2 regions of the Dorea sp. MB18-49 genome follow, and region 2 is predicted to be linked to the other one. Evidence: predicted binding sites of a transcription regulator. Region 2 holds the regulator's gene; the other holds the start of a gene.
The links. The regulator NrdR, encoded in region 2, represses ribonucleotide reductase genes. The targets are predictions, from matches to a motif close to CACAANATNTTGTG.
Positions count from the first base shown of each region.

Region 1: the regulator NrdR is predicted to act here: its motif matches at 3,119-3,132, upstream of nrdD (anaerobic ribonucleoside-triphosphate reductase).

Region 1 covers NZ_JAMOYX010000026.1:1,620-12,612, forward strand. The annotation lists gene NCY30_RS08930 (L-cysteine desulfidase family protein) at 1-686, opposite strand, end outside; gene nrdD (anaerobic ribonucleoside-triphosphate reductase) at 842-3,031, opposite strand; gene rd (rubredoxin) at 3,542-3,703, shown strand; gene NCY30_RS08945 (Crp/Fnr family transcriptional regulator) at 3,714-4,382, opposite strand; gene NCY30_RS08950 (bacteriohemerythrin) at 4,480-4,902, shown strand; gene NCY30_RS08955 (DMT family transporter) at 5,000-5,893, shown strand; gene NCY30_RS08960 (hypothetical protein) at 6,045-6,203, shown strand; gene NCY30_RS08965 (hypothetical protein) at 6,221-6,574, opposite strand; gene NCY30_RS08970 (PD-(D/E)XK nuclease family transposase) at 6,646-7,644, opposite strand; gene NCY30_RS08975 (ABC transporter ATP-binding protein) at 7,905-8,663, opposite strand; gene NCY30_RS08980 (ABC transporter permease) at 8,638-10,993, opposite strand, start outside.
Region 2 covers NZ_JAMOYX010000002.1:37,954-48,946, forward strand. The annotation lists gene NCY30_RS01990 (helix-turn-helix domain-containing protein) at 136-405, shown strand; gene NCY30_RS01995 (HAD family hydrolase) at 681-1,310, shown strand; gene arcC (carbamate kinase) at 1,443-2,372, shown strand; gene NCY30_RS02005 (ferredoxin) at 2,438-2,623, shown strand; gene NCY30_RS02010 (YlmC/YmxH family sporulation protein) at 2,789-3,037, shown strand; gene nrdR (transcriptional regulator NrdR) at 3,125-3,574, shown strand; gene truA (tRNA pseudouridine(38-40) synthase TruA) at 3,752-4,486, shown strand; gene NCY30_RS02025 (exodeoxyribonuclease III) at 4,544-5,296, shown strand; gene ymfI (elongation factor P 5-aminopentanone reductase) at 5,402-6,136, opposite strand; gene NCY30_RS02035 (HD domain-containing protein) at 6,361-6,897, shown strand; gene NCY30_RS02040 (acylphosphatase) at 7,009-7,281, shown strand; gene NCY30_RS02045 (TetR/AcrR family transcriptional regulator) at 7,363-7,953, shown strand; gene NCY30_RS02050 (GntR family transcriptional regulator) at 8,020-8,661, opposite strand; gene proC (pyrroline-5-carboxylate reductase) at 8,964-9,758, shown strand; gene NCY30_RS02060 (hypothetical protein) at 9,941-10,588, shown strand; gene NCY30_RS02065 (aryl-sulfate sulfotransferase) at 10,685-10,993, shown strand, end outside.

The DNA.
Region 1 (10,993 bases), on a different contig from region 2:
TCCAGAAGAACACTTCCGATGTTTGCTCCGTAATTTCCTTTCAATCCTTCATCCGCAATTGCAGAATTATATTCTATCTGACGTCTGATCACTTCCCGGATATCTTCTATGTCCACTGTATTTGCAAAATCCCAGATAGATTTCATATCCAGAAGACTTCTGTCTGTCAGTCCTTCTTCGCTTTCTCCTGCGACCGGTACATTAAGCAGGATCTCTCCATTCTTTTCTATTCTTACAATATTCGTATGATAGTTGGCAATTCTTACTTTTGCCTTATCTTCCCCGTGAAATACCTCCACAATAATATCAAATACACATCCGTTATTGATATGTTCTACCGTAATCTCTGTATGTTCAAGAAATTCTGCGATTTCTTTTGTCTCTTCTTCTGTTACCTCGGAGATAACTTCCAGTTCTTTTTCTGCGTTTCCTGCAACAATCCCCGCTGCTGCTGCCGCCGGTATTCCTTTTAAATGATTTGTATTCGGCACAATTACACTCTTTACATTCTTAATGATACTTCCGCTTGCTCCGATACAGACTCTGTCCGGCAGACATCCCAGTACTTCTCTTGCCTTTGCAGCCGCATAAGCCAGCGCGATCGGTTCCGTACACCCCATTGCAGGAATCAGCTCTTCATTTAAAATCTGAACATATGCCTGATACTTTTCATTATCTTTTGTCATTTTTTAATCCTCCTGTCGACATTTTCTTTTCCCCATATTTTTTTATTATAACGCATGTCCTTTTGAAAAGCTATCTTTATACAATATAAAAAGGCCTTTCAAAAAGCTTTCTCACTTCTTAAAAGGCCTTTTTACTGTCTTTATATCTTGCAGTTTTACAAATGCAATACCCTGTCCTTAATCTCCTGCGTACGTCCTTGATTCCAGAACTGTGTTCCGATATATCCACAGGTTCTTCTTGCCACAAATAACTTATCCTGATCCTGATTACCACAGTTCGGGCATTCCCAGATCAGCTTTCCATTCTCATCTTCTTTAATCTGGATCTCTCCGTCATATCCACAGCATTCACAGTAATCACTCTTTGTATTCAGCTCTGCATACATAATGTTATTGTAAATATACTGCATAACAGAAAGTACTGCCGGAATATTGTTCTGCATATTCGGTACTTCGATGTAACTGATTGCTCCACCCGGTGAAAGCTTCTGGAAATCGGCTTCGAATTTCAGTTTCTTGAATGCATCAATCTTCTCTGATACATGTACATGATAGCTGTTCGTAATATAATTCTTATCTGTTACACCCTTGATGATTCCAAAACGCTTCTGCAGACATTTTGCAAATTTGTATGTGGTAGATTCCATCGGTGTTCCGTATACAGAATAGCTGATATTCTCTGCTTTTTTCCACTCTTCACATTTATCATTTAACTTCTGCATTACCTGCATTGCAAATGGTCTTGCTGCGGGATCGGTATGTGATTTGCCAAGCATACGTACACACATCTCATAAAGTCCTGCATATCCAAGCGAAATAGTGGAGTAACCATTAAATAATAATTTATCGATCGTCTCACCCTTCTTCAGTCTTGCAAGTGCACCGTTCTGCCACAGAATCGGAGCAACATCGGAAACCGTTCCCAGGAGACGTTCATGTCTGCATCTCAGTGCTCTGTGACATAATTCCAAACGCTCATCCAGGATCTTCCAGAATTTCTCCATATCTCCTTCTGATGAACATGCAACATCAACTAAGTTGATCGTTACAACTCCCTGGTTAAAACGTCCATAGAACTTATGGCTTCCGTCCGGATTTCTCTGGCTGTCTTCTACCGTCAGGAACGAACGGCATCCCATACAAGGATATACTTCTCCATTCTTCATCTCTTTCATAATCTTGGCAGAGATGTAGTCCGGTACCATACGTTTTGCGGTACATTTTGCTGCCAGTTCTGTCAGATGCCAATATTTGGAATCTTCTGTAATATTATCCTCATCCAGTACATAGATCAGTTTCGGGAATGCCGGTGTGATCCATACACCTTTTTCATTCTTTACTCCCTGCATTCTCTGAATCATCACTTCTTCAATGATCATAGCCAGGTCATCACGGGTTCTGCCTTCTTCTACCTCATCCAGATACATGAACATCGTCACAAATGGTGCCTGACCGTTACATGTCATTAATGTGATAAGCTGATACTGAATTGTCTGGATACCACTCTTTACTTCTTCTCTTAAACGGCGCTCTGTCACCTTATTGATAATTGTCTCATCTAAAGCTTCTCCGCATTCTTCACGCTCTGCGATTACATTTCTGCGGATCTTCTTACGGCTGATATCGACAAACGGTGCCAGATGTGCCAGTGTAAATGACTGTCCACCGTACTGGTTACTTGCTACCTGGGCAACAATCTGTGTCGTTACATTACATGCTGTAAAGAAGCTGTGCGGCTTCTCGATCATGGTCTCACTAATGACAGTTCCATTCTGAAGCATATCCTGAAGATTGATCAGGTCACAGTTATGCTCTTTCTGTGCGAAATAGTCGGAATCATGGAAATGAATGATTCCCGCTTCATGCGCACGTACAACCTCTTCCGGAAGAAGGACACGTCTTGACAAGTCCTTACTTACTTCTCCGGCCATATAATCACGCTGTGTAGAGTTGATCACAGGATTCTTGTTAGAGTTCTCCTGATTCACCTCTTCATTCATATGATCCAGAAGTGCAAGAATTCCGTTATCTGTTGTATTCGTCTTTCTCATCAGTTCTCTTTTATAACGATAGCGCACATATTTCTGTGCGACTTCATAGCCGCGCAGTTCCATAATTCCGGTCTCTACCATATCCTGTATATCTTCTACATTGACAGCATGAGTGGATTCCTCAATTTTCTTTGCAACGTTGTCCGCCACTGCCATAATCTGATATTCATTCATCCGATGCAGTTTATCGACGTCCTTGTTTGCACCTTTGATCGCATTAATGATCTTCTCCAGGTCGAAGGCTACCTCTTCGCCGTTTCTCTTAATTACGTTCGTCTTTATTTCTGCGTTCATGTTTATCCCTCTCTTGTTTTTATTGCCGATGTAGTATGTGCTCACCCTCAAATACTACTAAATATTGTTTTTTTAACATCATTTCCGCACAAGATATTGTGCAAGTAATATGATACTCTATAACAGGCGAAAATGAAAGAGGTAATTTTGTTAAAATAAATGTTTGAAATGTGGTCTAAATTTTGGTGATATTTTTTTACGAAATCTGTTGCACTTTTAATTTTGTGACGGGTAAAGTGTGGCGCATAGTTAAGAATACTTAAGACGCATTCCCTGTATTGATTTTTGCATTCAAAGATACTAACAATATGAAGTTGTTGTGCCGATATTTCTTCATTTATAAAATTAATCTCTGTCAATCTTAATCCATATAACAAATTATCATTTTTTGTTGTTTCGTAACATTTGTTACAAACTATTTTCTATAAAAGCTATATACTCTAATCACAACATAAGTTGTACAACACCAGTTAACACCAACTAAGTTTTAATAAAAAGGAGATTTTAATTATGAAAAAATATGTATGTGAACCATGTGGCTACGAATATGACCCAGCTGTAGGAGACCCGGATAACGGAATCGCACCGGGCACAGCCTTTGAAGATATTCCGGATGACTGGGTATGTCCAATCTGTGGATTAGGAAAAGAGGTATTTGTTGCAGAAGATTAATTACTATTGATTACTCTTCTTCCTGCAGCCTTTCATAATCCATGATCTCGATTACCTTACGGCCTACAAGACGGATGATACCTTCATCCTGTAAAGTAAGCAGCATACGCGACAGAGATGGTCTTGTAGTATTCAGATATACTGCCAGATCTTCCCTGTTCATATGCAGACGAACCCGGTAGTCCGGATCACAGTTTTCCAACAGGTACGCCGCTACACGCTGACGTAAGTTTCCACTGGTAAGAACCTCTATCTGACGGTTACATTTCTCTGCTTTTTCCGCAAAAAGCTGAAGCATATTGAACACAACCTTACTGTGATGTACACAATTTCTTTCGCATCTTCCGCCAAAGAAATTCTGTGAAACCTCCAGAACCGATACTTCACTTTTTGCTTTTGCATAACCGGAGTAAGCAGACTGGCGCAGAAATAGTTCTACTTCGCCAAACTCCTCACCCACCGTAACATAACTGCTTCGAGTAATCTTGCCATTCAGGTTGATACTGCCAAGCTCAACCATTCCTTCCAATATGAAATATAATTTTAACGGTGCATCACCCTGGCGGAAAATATAGGTACCTTTCGGATATTTCTTTACTACAGCCTGTGAACAGACAAGACTTTTTTCCAGTTCTTCTTCTGTCAGGTTCTGAAATATCTGTAACTGTTGTAACTTCATAATCCAATCCTTTTCTCTGCTGATAACAATTTCTATGATTCATTATAGACTACGCGGGACTGGGATTCAATGCGTATCAAAGACAGGAGGTTTTTCTATGAATATTACATTTGACGATAACTTAATTACAGGCAACAAGACCATCGATTCCCAGCATCAGGAACTGATCGACCGCATCCGGCAGTTCGTTGCAGCATGCGAATCCAGTGACAGTAAGATCAAAGCAATCAAAATGTTAGATTATCTTGATGAATATACGAATTTCCATTTTCAGGAAGAAGAAGATCTGCAGAAAAAAGTATCTTACCCGGAACTTGCCGCACATCATGCCAAACATGAAGAATTCAAGAAATCCATTCAGGAATTATATGATTATCTTAATGAAAACGAAGGACCTGATGATCAGTTTATCGAACAGGTAAAGCGCAATGTCGTAGACTGGCTGTTCCAGCATATCAAGACTTTTGACCGGTCTGTAGCAGAATATATTCATTTGAAAGATAATTCTGATCGATTATAGTGATTCATAAAAATGCACAAAACGGACATGTTCTCATAACAATGTCCGTTTTTGTGATATACTTAATTTATTATATTTACAAAGGATTGGGGTACTTATGAATCAGAAACTTACCAAATACGCCTGGTTACTGCCATTTTTCTCCGGCATCTGCTGGGGTGCTGCCGGAATCTTTGTCCGTACACTGGAACACGATGGGCTCGACAACTTTTCCATCATTAGTTTCCGGATGTTGCTTGCAGCTCTGATCACTGGCATATGGATTCTATTCTATAACCGACATTTATTTTATGTACATCGGCGTGACTTCTGGCTTTTTATCGGAAGCGGCATGATCGGCATGACCGCCCTCAGTGTCTTTTATAATATTTCCGTTACGAAAGGATCTCTTGCACTTTCTGCCGTGTTACTTGCCATGTCTCCGGTCTTTGTTCTGTTTCTGGCTGCTATATTCTTCCATGAACCAGTAACCAGACACAAACTGACCTGTGTAACACTCGCACTCATTGGCTGTGTACTGGTAAGCGGAGTACTGGAAAGCAATGGACTTTCCTGGAGCATAACAGGAATTCTCTGCGGAATTCTGGCAAGCTTTTTCTATGCTGTATATGGAATCATAAGCAAAAAAGTCACACAAAAAGGATATCATTTCCTGACGATTACTTTTTACGGCACACTCTTTTCCGGCATGACAATGCTGCCTTTCAGTAATATACACTCTTTAAGCAGTATGATTGTCTCAGGTCAAAGGACCACCTTTTTTATCCTGATTATTCATGCGCTGGTATCATCCGTCCTGCCTTATGCACTATATTCTTTATCCATGCGCTATATGGAGGCCGGCAAGGCATCGATTCTCGCTTCCAGCGAACCTGCCGCCGCCATGTTATTCGGAGCGGTACTCTATGCCGAAACACCAGGTATTCTTTCCATCTGTGGACTTTGTTTTACAATTACTGCTGTAATATTATTAAATTATGAAAGGAATTGAACATATGGTACACCTGAACGACAATGCTATTGCCTATATGAATAAACGCGGATTCCGCAACATCATACTTTCCATCGAAACAATCACCAGTTGATGTGCCCCTCCGCGTCTGGAGATATCGGTAGGATTTACCGATAAAGAAAAAGAGGACATGCTCGCACAGGGGTATGTCTGCGAGACCAGTCCTCTTGGAAATGTCTATTATCTGCCTGATGGGGTTACTGTAACCGGGGATATCAGCATCAATTATATGGAATATCCTTGGATTACATGCTTTGAGGTAAGCGGTCTGGCTGTTTCACGTTCCTGAGACAGCCAGGCTATGTATTACTCTTTTGCTTCCTCCATTTTTTGTATTTCTTGTTCTGATTGTTTTATCTGTTCATCCAACTGTCTTATCTGCCTATCGCTTTCTTTTATCTGTTCATCCAACTGTCCTATCTGCCTATCGCTTTCTTTTATCTGTTCATCCAGTTGTCTTATTTGCTTATCACTTTCTTTTATTTGTTTATTCCGTTGTCTTATCTGTTCATCCAGTTGTCTTGACTGCTCATCTTTCTGTTTTATCTGCTCATCTAGTTGTTTTATCTGCTCATCTTTCTCTTCTATCTGCCTCCGCATATCTTCAATCATGAATTCTACTGTATTTCGATCTAATTCTAACAATTCTTCCGAAAACATCTACATCACCTCTTTCAACTGACTAGTTATTTTTATAAGTATCTAAAACAATTCTTTTGACATTTTTCATGCTATTTTTTATCCAATAGCTGCTGTAATCGTTGTATTTCTTTCCTCATTTCTAACATCTCCTCATCCTTCTGACTCAACTGCTCTCTCTGGCAGTCTATCTCCTTCTGCATATCATCAATCATCAGCTTTACTGTATTCCTGTCTAACTCCAGCAATTCTTTCGAAAACATCTGCATCACCTCTTCGATATTCCGGCAGACATCATAAGCCTGTTCATACATTTCTTTGAAATCCGGATATCTCTCTATAATTTCTATAATTGTCTCCGGATCATCCATGCAGAAAAATGCAAGCCATGCCTCCAGCCGATTTTCTATTTTTACACTTCTATTTTCATTTTGCTGATTCTTTTTGAATATGTCAAGAGGTATGAACAGATATTCCTGTAATAAATTTATATTTACTCCTGTATCAGATTTCTGCATAAAACGATGGATGTAATTATTGGAAAATTTCTGAAATTCGGCTGGACTTTTTTCGAATAGCACGATCGTATATACCTGCTTGATATCTCTGTAAGAGAATCGTTTTCCTTTGATTCCTCTCACTCTCTTATACTGCCGAAGCAACAGATCTGCTGAGTAACAGGCACTTCTTTCTCCCGGAAAATAGTATCCGATTTTCTGAATTTCCAGATTCGCAATACTTCCATCTTCCAGTTGTACTACCATATCTGTAATAAGAAGCGTAGATTCATCTGCTAATCTTGTTCCGTCATTTGGTAATACGTCTACAATTCTCACTCTTTGTCCGAGAAGTAACGTGAGTAATTCATTTACTCTCTCCGGTGTATTCTCCGGATTCAGAATTTCTTTTATCATGAAATCATACATGATTTTTATACCTTTCACTCCGGTACAAAAATCCAGAAATTCATTTTGATTTTCCTCTGTCCACTCATAAAATAAATTTTTTAATCTGCTTTTACTTTCAATCTCATTCAACACCTCCTCCCTTGTCCGAATCATCGGGAAATACTGTTGAAGTTTGTTTGTCATAGGCACGTCCTCCTGAATAGATTATAAAATTTTCGTGTTCTCTCAAGTCGGGAATATGTTTCAGACATTTTTAGGTGTGAAACGGTCGAAACTTGATGCCTTTTGGCTTAGAAATACTTAAGAGTTTGTAGAAGTCACTCTTTGAAGTGCATTCAGAATAGCATATTGTTCATATGATTACAAGATTAATTTTCGTAAAAAAAGCGGCAGAATTATCTTCCGCCGCATAGCCCATATCACCATCTATATATTATCTCATCTTAAAACTTCTCCATCTCCCCAATGATCGTTCTGTAAAATTCTTCTTCCGTGCCCTCTTTTCTCACATCATTCATCACATATCCGTCTTTCAGAAATATCACTCTCTTACACCGGCTTGCCATCTGTGGATCATGCGTTACCATCAGAAGGGTCTTCCCTAACTCCTCATTGATTTTCCGGAATTCCTCCGCAACAACTTTTCCGGATTTTGAGTCGAGGTTTCCCGTCGGCTCATCTGCAAATATGATACTCGGATCATTGATCAGCGCCCTGCAGATTGCCACTCTCTGCCGCTCACCGCCGGACAGTTCATAAGGATTCTTTTCCTGAAGATGTTCAATCCCAAACTGCTTTTCCAATGCTTCCGCTTTCTCTTCACATTCTTTCTGTTCCTTTTTATCCAGCAATACCGGAAGCATGATATTTTCTTTTACCGAAAGGCTGTCCATCAGATTAAAATCCTGAAATACAAATCCGATCTTTCTACGTCTGATATCCGTAAGTTCTTCTTTCCACAGCTCATTCGTATTCACACCGTCAAAGATCACATCTCCGTCCGTCTGCTGATCCATAAATCCCAGGATCTTCAGAAGTGTTGTCTTTCCACAGCCGGATTTTCCCATAATTCCGACGTACTCTCCCTGTTCTACATCAAAGTTAATGCCTTTCAGTACCGAAATCGCATCCGCATCATCAATCTCCCCACCGGCTTTTGGAAATTTCTTGATCAGGTTATTTACCTTTAATATTTCTTTCATGCTTTCCTTCTACCTTTCTTATTGTATACTGCTCAATCACCTTTACACCGATGCCCTGCACTACAAGATATATAACTGCAAGGATCAACAGATATCGCAGATAATGTACACAGTCAGCCTTCGTATATTCCCGCATGTTCCATATCTCCCCGGTTAACACCGGCACCATAACAACCGCAACTACTGCCGGGATCCAGAAAAAGATTCCCGTCTCTGTCCGGATCAGCTTTTCTCTTTCTTTCGAGCTCATTCCAATACAGGTTAAGAAATGATTCCGCTTCTTCTTGTCCGTCATCTCAGATTCATATTTCAAGTAAATGACCAGAACGCTTCCCAGCAGAAATGCTCCCATGATAAATATATCTACTACCGTTGTCATAAAGCGTTCGCTTTCAATCTGTTCCATCGTTGTACGTTTGGAATAGCAGGATAATACATCCTTGTCAAATCTTTCATCCTCTTTATGTACCTTCCGAAAAGCCTGGAGCTCTTTTTCTATCTTCTGATAATCTGCATTTTTCACATTCAAAAGGACAAGCTTTGTCGGCCAGTGATGGATCGTCACTCCTTCTTCTGCTTCACCCTCCTCAACCAGATCTCCGGTGATCCAATTATATTTCTTCCAGTCGTCCTGAACCTTTTCAAAATATTCATCCGAAAATACAACCAGATTCTCCTCACTTCCCTGCCGGAATGCACCTGTCAGGATATCCGTCTTTTCCCCCTTTACGGTTCGTGTCGGATAGATCTTTTCCCGATCAAGAAATCCATAAGATTCTATCGGCTGTCCGATGTGCAGGTACGGCTCTTTTCTCGAATTCAGGTAATCCAGTGGATGTGCCTTCGTACTCTTGTCCTGTTGGTAAATAATATAGATTTCCTTTCCGTCAGCAGATAGATTCATTTTTTCACTTTTCTTTCCAAGTGCCTTATTCAGTTCTTTATACGTCGTCTCCGAGATGCCTATATGCTGTCCCTGCGGCATGATCACTGCTCTGGCATCATCCAGCTTTTCCGAATTATCCACATTCGTCACGCGTACCATCGGATACTCCTGGAATTTCACGTCATATTTTTCCTGCAGCTGTTTCCAGAATGTCTTATCCGCTTCCGTTGCCATACATACAAAATCATACGGGAACAGTCCTTCCGGCTTTTGCGCGATCTTCGCTGAGATCATATCTTTTCCAAATAAGAACAATATCAGTACCGGTATAAGACTGATCACGTACACATAACGGAATGTACTCTTGAAACGGTAATAAAACGAATTATATGGGATCAACTTTGCATAATAACTCTTTTTATGCTTCCGCACTTTCAGGAACAATCCAAATCCAAACTTTTCCGCCAGATAAATGCCCAGGAAGATAAATAAAAGTATCCGTAACCCTTCGGCATTCTTCCGCATTCCGAAATTCACTATTCCAAATACCACAATGACCAGGCCAATTGTAAGCCACAGACCGATCCGTTTTTCCGGCATCTTCTCCTTTTCCACATCGCCCAGCTGCATTTTTTTTAGTTCCCTGTACAGGAAGAAATCCCGCAGGATCATCAGTCCAATCCCGGATATTCCGATCATGATAAGACTTGCGATCAAATATGTGAATCCTGTAATCTTCGCCGGCTGTGCTCCCACTCCGGATCTTGCCATGAAGATTCTGCGGATGATACACAGGATCACACTTCCGATGCAGGCTCCCCCGATCAGCATTCCCAGAATTCCAGCCACAATCTCTGCTCCAAGCACTTCATAAAGTGTAGACTTCCGCATTCCCAGAGTCGAAAATATACTGTAATTTCTCATCCGTTTTCTGAAATATGACAACAGATTCGTGATCATCAGCATCAGCGATGCGATCAGACTCACGATCAGGAATTCCAGCAGAATTGCCGTGATTCCATGCCCCGTCAGTATATTTCCTTCTTTATTGAATGGTGCCAGCATCTGTGCCATTCCGACTCCGGAAAATATCAGCGTCGCCGGAAGCAGGTTCATACTTACGTAAACAATAAAATCTCTTTTTGAACTTTTAAAATTCTTCCACAGGGCCGTATAGAATCCTTTCGGATACTTCCCCGAAAATTCCAGATGCTTTTTCTTTTCTTCTTTGTAATTTTTCTCTCTGGCTTTAACTTCTTCCTGTATCTTTTTCTCTTCCTGCCACGAATCAATCAGCTTCGCACCGATCAAATTGATCACCAGAAGCACTACCAGTAAAAATGGATACACCTGTGACAACGGATCTGAAAATACTGCCCCATCTGCCCCAAGAAATGATATCATACATCCTGCGATCAGTGACATGATATCCAGAAGCAGTTTA
Region 2 (10,993 bases):
GCAGATTCAGACATTGTATAAACTGTCTTCAGTATAGCACAGCAAGAGGCGGGTGAATATGAAGAAATAAAAAAGTGGATGAAAAATCTGAAAATTACGAAAAATGAAAGCTGTCAACCATAAGAAGGTGAGAAAATGACATTAGGTGAAAAGATATATAAGTTGAGAACAAAACGATCTATGACGCAGGAACAGCTTGCGGAAAAAATAGGAGTGTCACGACAGTCTGTATCCAAATGGGAAACAGACAGTGCCATTCCGGATATAGAAAAATTAAAATTACTGGCGGAGATTTTTGAAGTGTCCATAACAGAGCTTTTGGGGATGGAATGCGAAGAAGATACAAAACGTAAAGATGAAAAAGAAAGAATAAAGAATTATCATCCAGGGAATGGAAGGATCTGAAAAATCACGGACAGATGGGGTATTCATATGAATATAAAAACACAGGAAAGCTGTATGATGATTATACAGACGGTAAGATTATAATAAAGATCAAATATTATAATAAAGAACTGAAAAAGAATGTAGAAATATGGATAAATCCATGGGAAGGTATAGAATCACGGGAAAAGATACTGCTGAAAGACTGAAAGAAGACCGGGCTTGTAGTAAAGCCTTGAAGTATAGTATACTTAGGAAAGACAGTTTTATGAACAAAAAGATAACGGAGGAAGGAAATGAAGGGAATTATATTTGATGTAGATGGTACTTTATGGGATTCAACCGAAATGGTAGCAGTTGCATGGAATAAAGTGATCAAGGATGAAGGAATAGAACACAAAGAGCTTGAAGAAAAAGATCTGAAAAAAGAGTTTGGAAAGCCAATGGAAGCGATTGGTGAAAGTCTTTTTCCGGAGATGCCGAAAGATGAGATGATGAAGCTCATGGAGAAAATGTTGAAATATGAAAATGGATTGGTTGCGGCCGGTCCATGTGTGATATTTGAAGGTGTACAGGAGACAATTAAAAAATTAAGTGAGAAATATCCACTGTATATTGTAAGTAACTGTCAGGACGGATATATTGAAGCATTTTTGCAGTATTCAAAATTAGGAGAGTATTTTAAGGATTTCACTTGCCCGGCTTATACCGGAAGATTAAAAGGAGAGAATATCCGGATTATCATGGAAAGAAATGGTCTGAGTGAGGCGGTTTATGTTGGAGATACACAGGGAGATGCGAATTCGTGTAAGGAAGCAGAAATACCGATGATCTATGCAGCTTACGGATTCGGCAAAGTAGAAAAAGCAGACGCTTCTATTCAATCTTTTGATGAGCTTCTGGATATGGATTTTGACAGATTATAAAATGTATACAGGATAAATGACTGAATTATAGGGAATATAAGGGTAAAAAAGATTGCATTTTACATGGAAAAATACTATAATTCTCTTATATTTATTTCGTAGAAAAATACTAGAAAAGCAGAGGTATAGATTATGAAAAAAAGAGTTGTAGTTGCATTAGGACACAGAGCACTTGGTACGACATTACCAGAACAGAAAGAGGCAGTAAAGAAGACTGCGAAAGTTATCGGTGATTTGATTGAAAAAGGATATCAGGTTGCAATTACACACAGTAATGCACCTCAGGTTGGTATGATCCATACAGCAATGAATGAATTTGCCAAAGAACATGAAGAGTATACGGCAGCACCAATGTCTGTATGTTCTGCTATGAGTCAGGGCTATATCGGATACGACCTTCAGAATGCAATCCGTGAAGAATTGATGAATCGTGGTATTTACAGAACTGTCAGTACAGTTCTGACACAGGTGATCGTTGATCCGTACGATGAAGCGTTCTATACACCAACAAAAGTTCTGGGACGTTATATGGATGCAGAAGAGGCAAGTGCCGAGCGCAAAAAAGGTAATTATGTAGTAGAAGAGCCTGGAAAAGGATTCCGCCGTATTGTATCTGCACCGAATCCGGTCAACATCGTAGAGATTGATGCGATCAAAGCATTACTGGATGCAGATCAGGTTGTTATAGCCTGCGGAGGAGGCGGTATTCCGGTACTGGAACAGGATCATCGCCTGAAAGGAGCAAGTGCCGTAATCGAAAAAGATCTGACTGCAGGAAAGATGGCAGAAGAGACAGATGCCGATGAACTGATCATTCTGACAAGTGTTGAGAAAGTTAAGATCAACATGGACAGACCGGAAGAGGAAGAGCTTGGAGAGATCAGCGTCGCTCAGGCAAAAGAATACATGGAAGAAGGACATTTTGGAAAATATAACATGTATCCAAAATTCAGAGCAGCAGTTGAATTTCTCGAAAAGAGAGAAGGAAGAAGTGCGCTGATCACATCATTTGACAAATTCGATGAAGCACTTAAGGGAAAAACCGGTACAGTGATTAGATAAGAACAGGAATAATTTGCTGAAAATGAGACATACTGTTGTAGAGATTTTACAAGGAGGGATGTTTCATGGAAGCAAAGGTTATAGACGGATGTATCTCCTGCGGAGCATGTATCGCAACATGTCCGGAGGTGTTCCGATTTGATGAAGACGGCCTGGCAGAAGCTTATGCCAAAGTGACACCGGAACATGAAAGTGCAGCAATAGAGGCCAAAGAAGAGTGTCCGGTGGCTGTTATTATGATCGAAGAATAAAAAGGAAAACGGTCTGTATAGACGCAGTGTAGCACTGTGGATGTACAGGCTGTTTTTTTGACCGGAGAAGGGGGCTTTGCATATTTTAAAACAGGACTCTTTATTACAGAAAATGAGTATAAAATGGAATAAAGAGCAGAATATTGTCAAAACAGGTGAGGGAAGATGGCAAAAGTTCGATTAAGTGAATGGAAGAAAAAAGAAGTGATCAACTGCTGTGACTGTAAAAAGCTTGGTTATATAGAGGATTTGATCATTGATGAATGTAAAGGATGCATAGAGGCCCTGGTGGTACCGGAGGGAGGAAAATGGTGTAATTTTTTCGGAGATGGGACGGAGTATATCATTCCTTTTTCCTGCATTAAAAGGATTGGTCCGGACCTGATTCTGGTGGAAATCCATGAAGAAAAATAGGAGAAATTTGTTTGACTTATGTTTGTGGAAAAGATATACTGTATTTGAATATAAAGACAGTATAATGGACAGAAAGGAACGATTCAGATGAAGTGCCCATATTGCAATAATCCGGATACAAGAGTTATCGATTCCAGACCGGCAGAAGACGGGAGTTCTATCAGACGCCGCCGTTCATGTGATGTATGCGGCAAACGTTTTACGACATATGAGAAAGTAGAGACAATTCCACTGACTGTGATCAAAAAGGACAATACAAGAGAGCAGTATGATCGTCGGAAAGTAGAGAATGGAGTTGTGCGTGCTTGCTATAAACGACCGGTTGCAACAGCAGATATTCAGAAAGTTGTTGACAGAATAGAGACAAAAGTTTTCAGCCTGGAGGAAAAAGAGATTCCAAGCAGTGCGATCGGAGAAGCAGTCATGGATGAACTGAAGGCACTGGATGAAGTTGCTTATGTCAGATTTGCATCTGTTTACAGAGAATTTAAAGATGTAAGTACGTTTATGGATGAATTAAAGAAGATATTAGAATAAGAATGAATTGCTTATAAAGTAATAAAGTGATAGAATATAAGGGAGAAGCAAAAAATTATTTGCTTCTCCCTTTTTCAAAAAGAAAACAGATATAGAATTATCTTTACAGTATATGGAAATAATAGAAACAGATAAAATGATAGAAGATGAACGATAGAATAGATTGGGTGAAATAATATGAGAACATATAAGTTAACCATTTCCTATGATGGAAGCAGATATCAGGGATGGCAGAGACAGGCCACAACAGATAACACAATACAGTATATTCTGGAGTGGAGTATCGGTAAACTGGTTGGATATCGTGTGCATATAGATGGATCGGGAAGAACAGATGCGGGTGTTCATGCACGTGGACAGGTTGCAAGTGTGAAACTTTCTAAATTATATGATACCAAGGAACTCAAAGATTCACTGAACAGATATCTTCCGGAAGATATCCGTATTGTGAAAGTAGAACTTGCCAAGAATGGTTTTCATGCACGCAAGAGTGCCAAAGGGAAAAAATACGAATATTATATTGACTGTCGTGAAAAACCGGATGTTTTTTCCAGAAGATATTGCTATCATTATCCGGAAAAACTGGACATCGAGGCAATGCGTGATGCAACAAAATATCTGATAGGACCAAAGAATTTTACAAGTTTTACGGATGATAAAGAATGCAAAGATCCAATCCGTAAGATTACAAACATTAAGATAGTAAGCAGCGGAGAAAAAGTGCGGATCACCTATTACGGAACCGGATTTTTATATCATATGGTAAGAATCCTTACAGGAACACTTCTGGAGATTGGTGCAGGAAAGAGGGATGCATCCATGCTGCCGGTCGTAATTGCAGCAGAGGACAGAAGCCTTGCAGGATTTTTAGCTCCGGCAAGAGGATTGTTTTTAAGAAAAGTATATTATTAAACTGCGCCTATATGGGTGAATCCGGGACAAAAAAGTAAGAACGGTCGGGAGGAAGATATGAAGTTTATATCGTGGAATGTCAACGGAATCCGTGCATGTGCACAAAAAGGATTTATGGATATTTTTAATGAAGCGGATGCAGATATTTTCTGTATACAGGAATCAAAGATGCAGGCTGGGCAGCTGGAACTAGATACGCCGGGATATCATCAGTACTGGAATTATGCTGAGAGAAAAGGTTATTCCGGAACGGCAATCTTTACAAAAGAAGAGCCTCTTTCCGTGAGCTATGGATTGGGAATAGAAGAACATGATAAAGAAGGCCGTGTGATTACGTTAGAGTTTGAAGACTTTTATTTTATTACAGTCTATACACCAAATTCACAGAGCGAACTTGCACGACTGGATTACAGAATGCGATGGGAAGATGCGTTTCTTGCATATCTTAAGAAATTAGAAGAAAAGAAACCGGTGATCTTCTGCGGAGATCTTAATGTAGCACATAAAGAGATTGATTTGAAGAATCCGAAAACCAATCGTAAAAATGCGGGATTTACGGATGAGGAGAGAGGAAAATTTACGAATCTGTTAAATGCGGGGTTCATTGATACGTTCCGCTATTTTTATCCGGATGCAGAGGGAATCTATTCTTGGTGGTCATACCGCTTCAGTGCAAGAAAGAAGAATGCAGGCTGGCGTATTGACTATTTCTGTGTATCTGAAAGCCTGAAAGACAGGATAAAAGATGCGAAAATCCTGACTGAGATCATGGGGTCGGACCATTGCCCCGTGGAACTTGATTTTGAATAAAAACATATAAAAAGAAAAACATAAGCGAACCGTGCAATATTTATTGCACGGTTCGCTTATGTTTAAGAAACAGTATTGTATGAATATCGGTTGGTCAAAAAAATTTTATAGAAATCCGCCGTCAACTCCGATGATCTGTCCGGTCATATATTCTGGAGCATGTACAATATTCCATACCATCTGAGCGATTTCTTTCGGAGTACCATATCTGCCGGCCGGAATTTCTTCTTCAAGAGCCTTTCTCTCTTCGCTGGTAAGCTGATCATTCATAGAGGTATCGATTACTCCGCAGGCAATCGCATTAACCTGAACGTTACTCGGTGCGAGTTCTTTGGCGAGCGCTTTGGTAAATCCGTTGATGCCGGACTTGGAAGCAGAGTATGCAACTTCACAGGAAGCACCGGATGTCCCCCACATGGAAGAAATATTGATGATTTTTCCGGAACGTTTGGAAACCATCGGAGGAATCGCCTGTCTGCAACAGTAAAATACGGAAGAAAGATTAGTTTGAATGATCCGGTTCCAGTCCTCATCTGTCATATCAGTCAGAAGATTAATATAGGAAATACCTGCATTGTTGACGAGTACATCAAGATGTGTACATTCCTGATAAATTTTATTGTAAATTGCCCGTACGTGGTCAGGATTTCCTACATTACCCGGTACAAGTGTACATGGAGTATGGTATTTTTCGGTGATATATGCCCGGAGCTTTTTGAGCTCATCTACAGAAGAAGAGCAATTCAAAAATGTATGATATCCGCGGGAAGCGAATAAAAGTGCGATGCTTTTCCCGATGCCTCTGGAAGCACCTGTAATAAAGATTGTTTTTTGTTCCATAATTTATCTCCCCCTGATCAATTTATAGTGCCAGGATATCCAAACCGCCATGCGCTTGAAAGGGACAGCAGGCGGCGGGGTCCAAAGGCAACTTTTCTTTTATTATATACTGAAATTATTGTCATTTAAAGTATCAGGTGATATTATTTATATATTAAAGACATAACTAATCAGGCCGTATCATCGGCTCCAAAGACCATATGCGATAAAAGAGAGGTACCATTATGATTAATAAGGCAATTGAATTTGCCACGAGAGCACATGCGGGACAGTTCAGGAAAGGAACCAGGAGGCCATATATTGTGCATCCGATCGAAGTGGGAGATATTGTCTCAACGATGACGCAGGACGAGGAGATTATCAGTGCAGCAGTTTTACATGATACGATTGAAGATTGTGAAGGTGTATCGAGAGAAATCCTTGCACGGGAATTTTCGGAACGAGTGGCAGGAATTGTAGCACAGGAAAGCGAAGATAAAACCAAGACATGGATGGAACGCAAGTCTGCAACGATCGAACATATACGAAATGCACCGAGAGAAGTACAGATGGTAGGATTGGCGGACAAGTTATCGAATATGCGCGATATTGACAGGGATTATCCGGTATATGGAGAAGAACTATGGAACCGTTTCAGGATGAAGGATAAAAAGATCATAGGCTGGTATTATATAGGAATCAGAGATGCGTTAAAAGATGCATTTGAGGGAGTAGAAGCTTATGAAGAGTACAGCAGGCTTGTTCATAAGAATTTCGAGTGAAGAAAGTTATGCAAAAGAAGTTGAAAATATTCGCTTTTCTTGCATAGCGGGATGTAAAAAGGCAGGGTATTGCGTAGCGCAGTACCCTGAATTATTCAGAGGTGGTAATAGATGTCGGAAGTAAGAAAACATATGATATTCCATGGAAGAGTACAAGGCGTGGGATTTCGTTATACAGCAAAATATCTGGCAAGATCTATGAATCTGACCGGATGGGTGAAGAATGAATATGATGGGACGGTAGTTATGGAAGTACAGGGAAGAGAGACTCTGATCTTTGAACTCATGAAGGGATTGAACCGGAACCAGTTTATCCAGATTGACTGGATTGATACCGAAGAGATGGAGCCGGAACTGGAAAGTAGTTTTGAAGTAAAGTATTAAGAAGAATTTTCTGTGTACACTGTTAAAATAAGTATGTTATACTAAAAGTACTTTAAAAGAGGGCGGATAAGGAGAAAACAAATGGAAATAGAAACAGACAACAAAAAAAGTGTAAAAGGAAGAATTGTAACAGCGGCATGGCAGTTGTTTTATGAAAAAGGATATAATGGAACAACGGTAGATGACATTATTGAATTGTCAGGAACATCCAAAGGATCGTTCTATTATTATTTTAATACCAAAGATGAATTGTTGAATACATTGTCGATTATTCTGGATGATAATTACGAAGTGTTAAAGACCAAGATGGATCCGGATATGAACTGTTATGAGAAGCTTCTTTATCTAAACTACGAAGCACATTCGATGCTGGAAGAAAAGATCAGCATTGATCTTCTGGCTTCGCTTTATTCAACACAGCTTGTAGCACAGGGGCACAGATCACTTTTGGATCAGAACCGGACATATTATAAACTGATCAGCAGTGTGATCGATGAAGGACAAAAAAGAGGAGAGATATCGGATGAAGTACCGGTGAATGAACTGGTCAGATATTACTCGATGTGTGAACGTGCGCTGGTTTCGGACTGGTGTTTGAACAAAGGAGCATATTCATTGGGAGAATATTCCAAACAATGTATGCCAATCATGTTGGAACATTTTAAAAAATAAGAGATATATAAAGAACTTGCCAGTTGCAGATCGTACAGCTGGCAAGTTTTTTATATACGTATTTTATTAATGCATTTTTAATGCGGTGTTACGGCCGGTTCCGAAATGGTCGTTTTTCAAGATTTCAAACGCTTTCTCATAGTTTCCCTTTCTCATATAAGAAATCATTTTTTTCAGATTGTCATTTGTTCTGGGAATTTTCATCCCGTTTCGGATAGAATACTGGCCAATGCGGATCAGTTCGGAAAGATTATTTTCATAGATCCGGTTGATTCTGTCATTGTCAAAAATACTGATAATCTCCATATGCATGGCAGTATCTGCAATCTCCCATTCATACAGATCGCCTGCAGCGGCGCACATACGCACGACTTTCTCTTCAATACGGTAAGAATACTCTTCGTACCGCCCGGAGGTAAAAATCTGACGGAAAGCGGCCCCCTCTAATAATTCCCGTAACTGATAAATCTCATTGATATCTTTATCTGTAATTTCTTTTACAGTCATAGATTTGTAATAGTCCGAGACAATAAGTCCTTCGACCTGAAGCATCTGGATCGCAGTGCGTACCGGGCTTCGGCTCATTTCGAGCTCTTTGGTGAGCATAGCCTCGGTAAGGACCATGCCCGGAGGATAGGTAAGATTCAGAATATTTTCTTTGATGGTATGATAAGCCTGTGTGGCAAGAGACGGACTTTTTTCTGCCATAGTAAATGCCCCCTTCAAATAGTACTTTCACAATAACGTAGTAAGTTATAGCAGTGCATATCAGCTTTTATATAAAAGTATACATTTTCTGTATTTGTATACAAATTATAACGTGTTTTCAAAGAAAATTCAAGGTTGTGTGTTGACTTTTTGAGAAATGAGTGATATAGTCACAGTAGAAATGATTTGTATACAAATTTAAAAAACGTATACAAAAGCACGGAGCGGACATAACAGAATGTTTATGTGTCACGTGCCGGGAGCAAAAAGAACATAACAGGTTAAAAAGGAAGGTAATAAGGATGAAATTAGGATTTATCGGTACAGGTAACATGGCATCAGCAATTATGGGCGGAATTATCAAGAATAATGTAATTCCTGCAGAAGAAATTATCGGGGCAGATCTTTTTGCACCTGGAAGAGAAAGAGTTCAGAAAGAATACGGAATCAATGTAACAGCAGACAATAAAGAAGTTGCACAGAAAGCAGAGACAATTATTCTGTCTGTAAAACCTCAGTTTTATGAGAGCGTAATTGCTGATATCAAAGATGTTGTGACAGACAAACAAATTATCATTACAATTGCACCAGGTAAGACACTTGCATGGCTTGCAGAACAGTTTGGAAAAGATGTAAAGATCGTTCGTACAATGCCTAACACACCGGCTATGGTTGGAGAAGGTATGACAGCAGTTTGCCCGAATGAACATCTTACAGAAGATGAGATCGCATATGTAAAGAGCCTTCTGGAAAGTTTCAGCCGTGCAGAGATCGTTCCTGAGCGTCTGATGGATGTAGTAACAGCAGTAAGTGGAAGTTCACCGGCGTATGTATTCATGCTGATCGAAGCTATGGCAGATGCAGCAGTTTCAGGCGGAATGCCAAGAAAACAGGCTTATCAGTTTGCAGCACAGGCTGTTCTTGGAAGTGCAAAGATGGTTCTGGATACAGGAAAACATCCTGGAGAATTAAAAGATATGGTTTGTTCACCGGCAGGAACAACAATTGAAGCTGTTCGTACATTAGAAGAGCTCGGCTTCAGAAGTTCTATCATCGAAGCTATGAAAGTATGCGAAGAGATGTCAAGAAGCTTATAAGAATAACAAAATATAGAGAAATAATGGGCGGGGATTGCAGAAAATCTGCAATCCCCGCCCATTGCGTACGCTTGAGAAAGTATGTTAGAATTTCTTTCAGATGTCTGAAAAAGTAATACCAGGTGTTGGAAGCAGATGGCTGCATTATTATATAGACAAATAGACAGGACAGGTGAGCAGATATGAAAAAAGAATTGGAATATTTTATGATTGATGGAGAATTCGGAGGAAATCAGGACTGGTTCACGAATATTGTTATGAATGTTGGTGGATGTGGAGCTGCAACGGCATGTGACAGCTGTATTTATCTGGCAAAATATAAGGGAATGAAAAAATTATATCCGTTCGATCTTGAACAGATGGATAAAGAAGCATACAAAAAATTCAGTCAGATTATGAAACCATACATCCGTCCAAGAGTTCAGGGCGTAAAAAAGCCGGAATGGTATATTGAAGGTCTGGCAAAATATATTTCAGATGTGAATGAAAAATATGGAACGGATTATCAGATTGATATGGAAAAATTCGACGGGACAGGTACTGCAGAAGAGGCAGAGAAGATCATATGCGAACAGATTGATAAGGGACTTCCGGTACCATATCTGATGTTGAGACATTTGAATGTTGAAAAGTACAAAGATTTCATCTGGCACTGGTTTCTTGTGGTCGGATATGAAAAGAATGAACAGGGTATGTGGATCGATGTGGCTACTTACGGGGAAAAAGTCAGACTGGATCTAATGGAGTTGTGGAAAACGGGCTGTGAAGAAAAAGGTGGAATCGTAATATATGAGTTGAAAAATACGGAGGTGCAGAGTAAAAATGAATAATTAAAATAAAAATGACCATATTTCATATTTTTAACACAAATTCTTGTTAAAATATTTATAACTGTGAAAAAATAATAAGAAGGTAGGATAGAAAAAGTGAAAAAGCGAATCATGACTGCAGGAATGTTGGCTATGATACTTGCGATGGGAATGACAGCGTGTGCAAATGCAGACACGAAAGAGAAGAGCACAACGAAGAAAGAACAGGTTTCAGAGTCTGATGAAAAGAAAGAACAGAAAAAGTCAGATAATGAAGCATATGTAATGAATGAAAAACAGAAAAAAATCTACGAGAAGATCAAAAAAACATACAATGCAGAAGAACAGCAGAAAATAGCGGACGAACTGGAAAAGAAAAAAGAATCTCAGGAGTATACACTGAGTAATATGCTGATCGAATACAAT